DNA from 2 places in the Devosia neptuniae genome. Region 2 is predicted to be linked to the other one. Evidence: riboswitches for the same ligand, from Rfam matches in the RefSeq annotation. Region 2 holds a riboswitch; the other holds the start of a gene.
What was found. A riboswitch is a leader RNA that binds a small molecule or an ion and turns the genes downstream of it on or off. The one in region 2 is predicted to bind thiamine pyrophosphate.
Positions count from the first base shown of each region.

Region 1 (4,409 bases), 1.9 Mb from region 2:
GGCTGAGCCGCTATCTTCAGGAAATCCGCAAGTTCCCCATGCTGGAACCGGATGAAGAATACATGCTCGCCAAGCGCTACAAGGAGCACGCCGATCCCGGCGCGGCCCAGAAGCTAATCACCTCGCATCTGCGTCTCGTGGCCAAAATCGCCATGGGCTATCGCGGCTATGGCCTGCCCATTTCCGAAGTGATCTCGGAAGGCAATGTGGGCCTGATGCATGCAGTCAAGCGCTTCGAGCCCGAAAAGGGCTTCCGCCTGGCCACCTATGCCATGTGGTGGATTAGAGCTGCCATTCAGGAATATGTGCTGCGCAGCTGGAGCCTGGTCAAGATCGGCACCACCGCCGCGCAAAAGCGCCTGTTCTTCAACCTGCGCAAGGTGAAGGGGCAGATCGCTGCGCTCGATGATGGTTCGCTCCATCCCGACCAGATCAAGCAGATCGCTACCACGCTCAACGTCACCGAAGACGATGTGGTGTCGATGAATGCGCGCCTGTCGGGCGATGCCTCGCTGAACTCGCCCATGCGGGCCGACGAGGGCACCTCCGAATGGCAGGATTGGCTGGTCGACGACACGCCGAGCCAGGAAACCACGCTGGGCGAAAGCGAAGAATATTCCGAGCGCATGGGTCTATTGACCAATGCCATGGACGTGCTCAACGAACGCGAACGCGCCATCTTCAACGCCCGTCGCCTGCAGGAAAATCCAGCAACGCTGGAAGAGCTGGCCCAGCAATATGACGTCAGCCGCGAGCGCATCCGCCAGATCGAAGTCCGCGCCTTTGAAAAGGTGCAGGACGCCGTCAAGGAAGCCGCCCGCAGCGCTGCGTGAGCGCATGAGAAATATGGAAAAGGCGGGCCTAGTGCCCGCCTTTTTTGTGCCTACAAATTCGCCCGCACCATGTCCCACAGCCGCGCCTTGCCCAGGATCAGCAGCCAGGGCGTGGCATCGGCCGGGACGATCTCGACGCGGCCGCCGAGCCCCGCATTGGAGGTGCCCAGCCGCCCGCCCGGCGCCAGCGTCAAGCCGTCCAGCGGGTAGAGCAGGCCTTCGGAGTGGGTGAAGCTGACTTCCGCGAGGGGATAGAGCGATACCCGCTCGCCCTTGGTGGCTTGGAAGCTGAACGGGCCAATCACCGCCAGCGCCACATCGACCTCATCCACCAGCAGCAGATGGCGGCTGGGCGCGAACTTGTGCATGGCATTGAGCGCCGACAGAGTGTGGTCGAGCCGCTTGCCGGTCATGCCCAGCGCCAGCGTCACTGGCGCCGTTGTCGAATAGAGCGCCTTTTCGAAATCGGTGGTTTCCTGCTCGGCCAGGTGGATCACCCTGGTGCGGCGCTCCCAGCCGGCGCGGTCGGCGAGGGAATCGAGGTCTCCGATGATCGCGGCCGGGGTGAGACCCGCCGCCCCGATCGCGTCGCCCCCGCCATCGGCCCCGACCAGGGCCACGCCGCGCCCTGCCAATTCGACCAGCAAAGCCGGGTCTACCACCCCGCCGCCGACAACGGCCAATGGGCCGTCAAACACGATGGGCAGCCCATCCGCGCCGCTCACGGAAGTCTCTTGCACTGTCACAATTCTCGCACTAAGTCTCAGGCGTCTCGCTGGGGTGTTCCGGGTTTCCGGAGCTGAGAATTACCCATTGAACCTGAACCAGGTCATGCTGGCGGAGGAAGTTCGAGATGGCAAGAGCGTCTCGTTGCGCCTCGGCCATTGACACCTGTCCCTTCACCCATGACCGCATGAACCGATGAAGGGATGACCCCATGGTCAAATCCACCTCTCTGGCGCTTGCGGTCTTTGCCGGGCTGCTCGCAGCCCCGGCATTCGCCCAGGACGTGCCAAATCTCAAGATTTACACCTATGACGGCTTCGCCGCCGAATGGGGCCCCGGCCCCGGCCTGAAGGCCGGCTTTGAAGCGATCTGCAAATGCACGGTGGATTTCGTGGCCGCCGACAGCTCCATCGGCACGCTGCGCCGCGTGCAGCTCGAAGGCGCCACCACCGAAGCCGATCTGATCGTGGGGCTCGACACCGCCATTGCCGGGGAAGCGCGCGACACGGGCCTGTTTGCCGAGCACAATTTCTATTTCGACGAACTGACGCTGCCCTATGGCTGGACCGACAAGAATTTTGTGCCCTTCGACTACGCCCATTTCGCCTTTGTCTACGACAGTGACAAAGTGGCCAATCCGCCCAAGTCGTTTGAAGAGCTGATCGCCATGCCGGACGATTTCAAGATCGTCATTCAGGACCCGCGTTCGGCCACCCCGGGCCTGGGCCTCGTGCTGTGGATCAAGGCCGCCTATGGCGACCGTGCCCCCGAAATCTGGGCCGGGCTCAAGCCACATATCCTGACCGTGACGCGGGAATGGAGCGAGAGCTATAATCTGTTCCTCGAGGGCGAGGCCGACATGGCGCTCTCCTACACCACCTCGCCCGCCTACCACATTGTCGAGGAAGATGACGACACGATCAAAGCCGCTTTGTTCACGGAGGGCCATTTCGCCCAGACCGAAGTGGCCGGCGTGCTCAGATCCTCCAAGCATCAGGAACTGGCCTTCCAGTTTCTCGATTATCTGACCTCGGCGGACGCGCAGAAGATCATTCCGACGACCAATTGGATGTTCCCGGTGATCGATCTTGGTTATGAGCTGAACCCGGCTTTTGGGACATTGCCGCAGCCGGAGAAGACGCTGACGCTGCCGGAAGCGGAGATCGAGGCGAATTCGGCTGCCTGGATTGATGAGATGCTTAAGGCGATTCAGTAGGGGCCGGCGCGTGGGGCAAATAGCCATGGCCATTCTGCCCCACCGCCCTGCGCGCATTGCCGCCGCCGCGGCCTTGGCCCTCGCCATTGCCATCCTGATCGCGCTCGTCCTCTGGTCCATCTTCAGCGCGGCGACCGATCAGGCCAGCGGCGCCGGGCGGGTGGATATTCCTCACCTGCTGCGGATGACCTCTATCCAGGCGGGGCTGACTACATTGCTCTCGCTCACCGTCGGCATGGCACTGGCCTGGGCGCTGAACCGGTTGCGGTTTCCCGGGCGCGATCTGGTAGTCGGGCTGTTCGCTTCGGCCATCGTCACCCCCGGCATGGTGGTGGCGTTTGGACTGCTCTCCATCTGGGGCCGCAGCGGCTGGATCAATCAGGCCAGCAATGCCCTGTTCGGCACCTCGATCGGCAATCCCGCGTTCGGGCTCTCGGGCATCCTGTTTGCCCATGTCATTCTCGATGGCGCCTTTGCCGCCCGCATCATGCTGGCCCGGCTCGACGCCATTCCTCAGCCCCGCCTCAAGACCGGGCAATCGCTCGCCCTCTCCGCCTGGCGGCGTTTTTCCATCATTGATTGGCCCGCGTTGCGCGGCACCCTGCCGGGGCTGGGCGCCATCATTTTCCTCCTCGCCTTCACCAGCTTCCCCATCGTGCTGTTGCTCGGGGGCGGGCCAGCCAACCAGACGCTGGAAGTGGCCATCTATGCCGCCGTCCGCCAGGATTTCGACCTGCGCGCGGCGGTCCTCTTGGCCCTGACGCAGATTGGGGTTTGCTCCGTGGTCATCCTCATTGCCTCGGCGCTGGCGCCCATCCCAACGAGCCTTGGTCCGTCCACGACGCCAAGCTGGCGCGATGGCGGCGCCGCGCGGCTGCTGCAAGCGATAGTCCTGATCCTGTGCACCATCGCCTTCGTGCTGCCCCTCGCCTCGGTGCTGATCGATGGCGTGCTGGGCGGCTTTGGGCGCTTGCTGTCGCAATCGGCCTTCTGGTGGGCAGCGCTGTCGAGCCTGGTCATCGGCACCAGCTCGGCGCTGCTGACGCTGGTGCTAGCCCTCACGCTCGCCATGGGGCGCGGCGCGACATCCAACAGCTTGGTGCGCACCATTCTGGGCATGCCGGCCTTTGCCTATCTGGCCGTGCCCGCCGTGGTGCTGTCGCTGGGCTTTTTCCTGCTGGCCCGTAATCTGGGCGTGGCGCCGGCGCTGGCCGCGCCCTATGTGGTCATTCTGGGCAATAGTCTCTTGGCTCTGCCCTTCGCCATGGCCACGCTCGGCCCGCCCTTTGAGGCTATCGCACGGACGCGCGGCAAGCTGATCCGCTCGCTTGATCTATCCGGGTGGCGGCAATTCATGGCTGTCGAGTATCCCCTGCTCGGCAAGGATATCGGCGTCATGCTGGCGCTGGCCTTCTGCTTTTCGCTGGGCGATCTGGGTGTCATCGCCCTATTCGGCACGCAGGATTTCCAGACCCTGCCTTTGATGATGTTCCGGGCGCTGGGCGCCTATCGCGGCAATGATGCAGCCGCCATTGCGGCCATCCTGCTCATTGGCACGATCATCGCCTTTGTCGGCCTGCCCAAGCTGTTCGAGAGGATTGCCAATGCTGCGCGTTGAAGACCTGAGCTTTGCC
Region 1 covers NZ_CP104965.1:2,104,071-2,108,479, reverse strand. The annotation lists gene rpoH (RNA polymerase sigma factor RpoH) at 1-833, shown strand, start outside; gene N8A98_RS13135 (thiamine diphosphokinase) at 884-1,558, opposite strand; TPP riboswitch at 1,600-1,696, shown strand; gene thiB (thiamine ABC transporter substrate binding subunit) at 1,771-2,775, shown strand; gene N8A98_RS13125 (ABC transporter permease family protein) at 2,801-4,393, shown strand; gene N8A98_RS13120 (ATP-binding cassette domain-containing protein) at 4,380-4,409, shown strand, end outside.
Region 1: it holds a riboswitch for thiamine pyrophosphate, as region 2 does, so the genes downstream of both, thiB (thiamine ABC transporter substrate binding subunit) here and N8A98_RS03350 (YkoF family thiamine/hydroxymethylpyrimidine-binding protein) in region 2, are expected to answer to the same signal.

Region 2 (4,409 bases):
ATCTGGCCCCGCTGGCCATTGCTGCGGGCTACGAACTCTCGCTCAATGCACCGGACGATCCGGTCATGGTGCAGGGCGACAGCAGCAGCCTGAGCCGGGCGCTGACCAATATCATCCAGAACGCCATTGCCTATGGCGGCAAGCATGGCGAGATCATCGTCGAAGTGGGCCGCGACGGCACGATTGCGGTCAGCGACGAGGGCCCCGGTATTCCCGCCAGCGAGCGCGACCGGGTGTTCGAGCCCTTCTATCGCGTCAAGCCATCCTCGCACGGCGCGGGGCTGGGCCTCAACCTGGTGGAAGCCATTGTGCGGCGCCACCACGGCTATATCACCATTGCCGACGCGCCCTCGGGCGGGGCCAGCGTCATCGTCACACTGCCACTGTTGCGGGCCGCTGCAACAAAAAAGGAATTGGAGCCGGCACTGTAAGGCCCACGCAATCTTGGGGGATCAATCTGGCGTCAGTACAGCGGACAAGCGCCTCATGCCGAGGCGGACCAAACCGCCCGCTGCGCAGCGATTTCTCAGGAGTATAACCCAAGTGTCCCTTCGCACCCTTACCCTCGCCGCCCTGCTGAGCGGCACTGCCGTCGTCGCATCGGTTTCCGCCACCCAGGCTGCCGATCTTTATACCCCGGCGCCCGCCCAGATCGCCTATCCCGACGCGGGCCTGGCCGTCGCCAGCGACACCTGGGCCGGCTTTTACGCTGGTGCCCATGCCGGCGTGGTCAGCGCCGACGATTTCGACAACAGCAACTTCTCGGGCGGCGTCCAGGCCGGCTATCTGCAGCAGTTCGACCAGTTCGTGGTCGGCGGCGAAGTCTCGGGCACGCTCAGCGACGAGCTGCGCTACGAACTCACCCCCGATGCCGGCCTGACGCAGAACTGGTCGCTGGCCGCCAAGGGCCGCGCCGGCGTGGCGCTGGGCAGCACCCTGATCTACGGCACAGCCGGCGTTTCGCTGGCTGAGCTGGAGCCCTTGGGCACCACCACTTCGGGCAAGGACACCTACGCCGGCGCCGTGTTCGGCGCAGGCGTCGAGCAGGATCTGGGCAACAATATCAGCGTGCGCGCCGAATATCTGCAGACCCGCTATTTCGACGTGGACAGCGCCGTTGCCGGCGTGGGCCGCACCGACGATCTGACCAATCATGCCGTCACTCTCGGCGTGAACTACCGCTTCTAAAATAACGGCCGCGCTGCATTGCGGCCGCTCCTCGTGCATTGACCTCCATCGGCACGACACGGAAAATCGGGGCTTCGGCTCCGATTTTTTCGTTTTTCACACCCCAATCGCCCGAACTGGATTACAAGAGCCGCCTTTGGGGCAAACCGCCCGGGCGGCAGGAGACTATTATGAGCGCGATGGACGGCGCGGCGAGCATGGAGCAAGCCCCCATTCGTTCCGAACTCTGGCGCGGCATCAAGGGCTGCATTCCGGTTCTGCTCGGCATCATCCCCTATGCGCTGGTGCTGGGCGCGCAGGCCGCGCAAAAGGGCCTGAGCGTCATCGAAGTGCCGCTGATGACCGGGCTGAACTTTGCCGGCGGCTCGGAATTTGCCGCCATCCAGCTCTGGACCTCGCCGCCCCATATCGTGCTGATCGTGGCCATCACCTTCCTGGTCAATAGCCGGCATTTGCTGATGGGCGCGGCCATCGCGCCCTTCCTGCGTCACCTGCCCAAGCGCAAGGTCCTGCCGGCTTTATTCGCCATGACCGACGAAAGCTGGGCACTCGGCCTGGCCGATGCCAAGGAGCGGGCCGAACGCGGCCTGCAGCCGGCATTCAGCCTGCCCTATTACCTGGGCACGGCACTGGTTTTCTATGTCGCCTGGGTGGCGTTCACCACCTTGGGCGCCGCACTCGGCCCAGTGCTGGGCGACGTGGAAGCCTATGGCTTCGACATGGCGTTTCCGGCCGTGTTCCTGGTGCTGATGGCCGGCATGTGGAAGGGCTTTGCCGCAGCCCGGCCCTGGCTGGTGAGTCTGGTCGTCGCCGCGGTGACGTATCTCGTCGTGCCCGGTGCCTGGTATGTGGCCGCCGGCGCCGTGTCCGGCCTGATCGCGGCCTATGTGCTGGCGGGAGACGAGGCATGATCGATCCCTTGACCGTTCTCACCATCGTGCTGATGGCCTCGGCCACCTATTGCACGCGGATCATCGGCTATCTGGTGCTGCGCAATCGCACGCTCAGCCCCCGCGCCACCGCCCTCATGGAAGCGGCGCCCGGTTGCGTGCTGATTTCGGTGATCGCGCCGCATTTCGTGGCCGATAATCCCGCCGATCTGATCGCCATTGCCATCACCCTGCTCGCCGCCACGCGCCTTTCCATGCTGCCAACGGTGATTGTTGCCGTCGCCGCCACGGGGCTGTTGCGGCATTTTATTGGCTAGAAAATTTCCGTCACAAACCGGCTTGCCATTGCCGCCGCAAGCTGATTGATTGCGCCCATCCACAGGGGTGCTCCGTATAGCCGGGGCTGAGACGCGGGCGGCAAGCCTGCAAACCCTAGTAGCTGATCTGGGTAATACCAGCGGAGCGAGGCGGGGCTATGTATTCTGGCGCACAAATTTCCATTTATCCTATGGCCGACGATTTCGTCGGCGTCATTCTCGGCGCGCTGAGCGCGCTCGATCCCTATCGGGATCGGCTGCAGGTGCAGACTGACGACATCTCCACCCTGTTGGTCGGTGCGCCCGAAGTGCTGTTTCCGGCCATGCGCGATCTGTTCGTCGCGGCAGCGAAAAGCGGCAAGCATTGCGTGCTGCATGCCACCATTTCCCGCGGCTGCCCGGGCGAGCCCGATGATGCTGTCTGCTACACCACCGAATATGGCGGGCCCGTCCTGCCGCTGGACCAGCGCAAGCAGATGGCGCTGGATTCCGTGCAAGCGGCCCCCGTGACCGACATGCCGAGCGCGGCGCAATTTTCGCTCTATGTGATGGATACGAACGATCACATGGACGAAATCTACGGCTGTATCGACTTTCTCAAGCAGTCCGGCACTTTCGATCGCGCCAAGAATTTCTGCACTAAATTGGGTGGCGACGCCGGTGCGGTTTTCGCCACGGTACAGGCAGCGCTCTGCCGGTTCGGCCCGCCCGAGGGACACGTCACGATTGATCTGACAGTCTCGGCAAATAGCCCGACACCGCGCTAGCTCACGCCCAGTAGACCTCATGGTGAGCCTGTCGAACCACGAGGTCGTGCCCGCCATGGTGCCACGACCTCGTCCTTCGACAAGCTCAGGGTGAGGTCTGTTGGGATATCGCGCCCCATCCGGAAATCCCCCATGCCCACATCGCGCACAATCGCGTCCAGCCTCGGCAGAATCGCCCCGGCCCTGCTGTCGGTCGGCACGCTGATCCTCGCTTGGGAACTCTATGCCCGCCTCTCCGGCATTTCCCCCACCACCCTGCCGGCGCCGTCGCGCGTGGTTGCCCAGGCGATACAAAACTGGCCGGCGCTGTTCGAGAACACGCTGCCCACCATCAGCGCGACCCTGTTGGGTTTTGCCTGCTCGCTGGCTGCGGCCTTCATCTTCTCGGTGCTGATCGACTTTTTCAAACCGCTACGGCGGGCGCTGTTTCCGGTCTTCATCATCAGCCAGACGCTGCCGCTGGTCGCCATCGCCCCGCTGATCGTGCTGTGGTTCGGCTTCGGCCTGACGCCCAAGATCATGCTGGTGGCTCTGGTCACCTTCTTTCCCATGCTGGTGGCGCTGGTGCAGGGCTATGCGGCGACCGAGGAGGATATCGAGTCCCTGCTGGCCTCGATGGGCGCCTCCCCGCTGCGCATCTTCCTCCTCGCGCGGTTGCCCTCATCCCTGCCCTATTTCTTCGCCGGCCTGCGCATTTCCATCACCTACGCCGTGGTCGGCGCGATCTTTGCCGAATATGCCGGGGCGGCGAAGGGGCTGGGCATCTACATCCTCAACGCCAAGAACAATTTCCGCCCCGATCTGGTGCTGGCCGCCGTGCTGGTCAGCGCCACGCTGACCCTGGTGCTGTTCGGCACCACAATCCTGATCCAGCGGCTGGTCATGCCCTGGGAAAAGCTGGCCGCGGAGCGCAAGCCATGAGCGCGGCAAGGCTGGAATTGCGCCATCTGCACAAGCGCTTTGGCGACCTCGATGTGCTGGCCGATATTTCGCTATCGGTGCAGCCCGGCGAATTCGTCTCCATTCTCGGCCCCTCCGGCGCCGGAAAATCCACCATTTTCAAGCTGCTGACCGGCGGCTTGCGACCCGATGGCGGCGAGATTTTCTTCGACGGGGTGGCGCTGGCCGAGGAGACGCAACCCTTCGCCTTCATGCCGCAACGCGATGCGCTGATGCCCTGGCGGCGGATCATCGACAATACGACGCTGGGCCTTGAAGTGCAGGGCATGGCCCGCCAGCAGGCGCGC
Region 2 covers NZ_CP104965.1:169,809-174,217, forward strand. The annotation lists gene N8A98_RS03330 (sensor histidine kinase) at 1-431, shown strand, start outside; gene N8A98_RS03335 (outer membrane protein) at 544-1,188, shown strand; gene N8A98_RS03340 (AzlC family ABC transporter permease) at 1,368-2,099, shown strand; gene N8A98_RS03345 (branched-chain amino acid transport AzlD family protein) at 2,096-2,395, shown strand; TPP riboswitch at 2,449-2,562, shown strand; gene N8A98_RS03350 (YkoF family thiamine/hydroxymethylpyrimidine-binding protein) at 2,554-3,162, shown strand; gene N8A98_RS03355 (ABC transporter permease) at 3,295-4,083, shown strand; gene N8A98_RS03360 (ABC transporter ATP-binding protein) at 4,080-4,409, shown strand, end outside.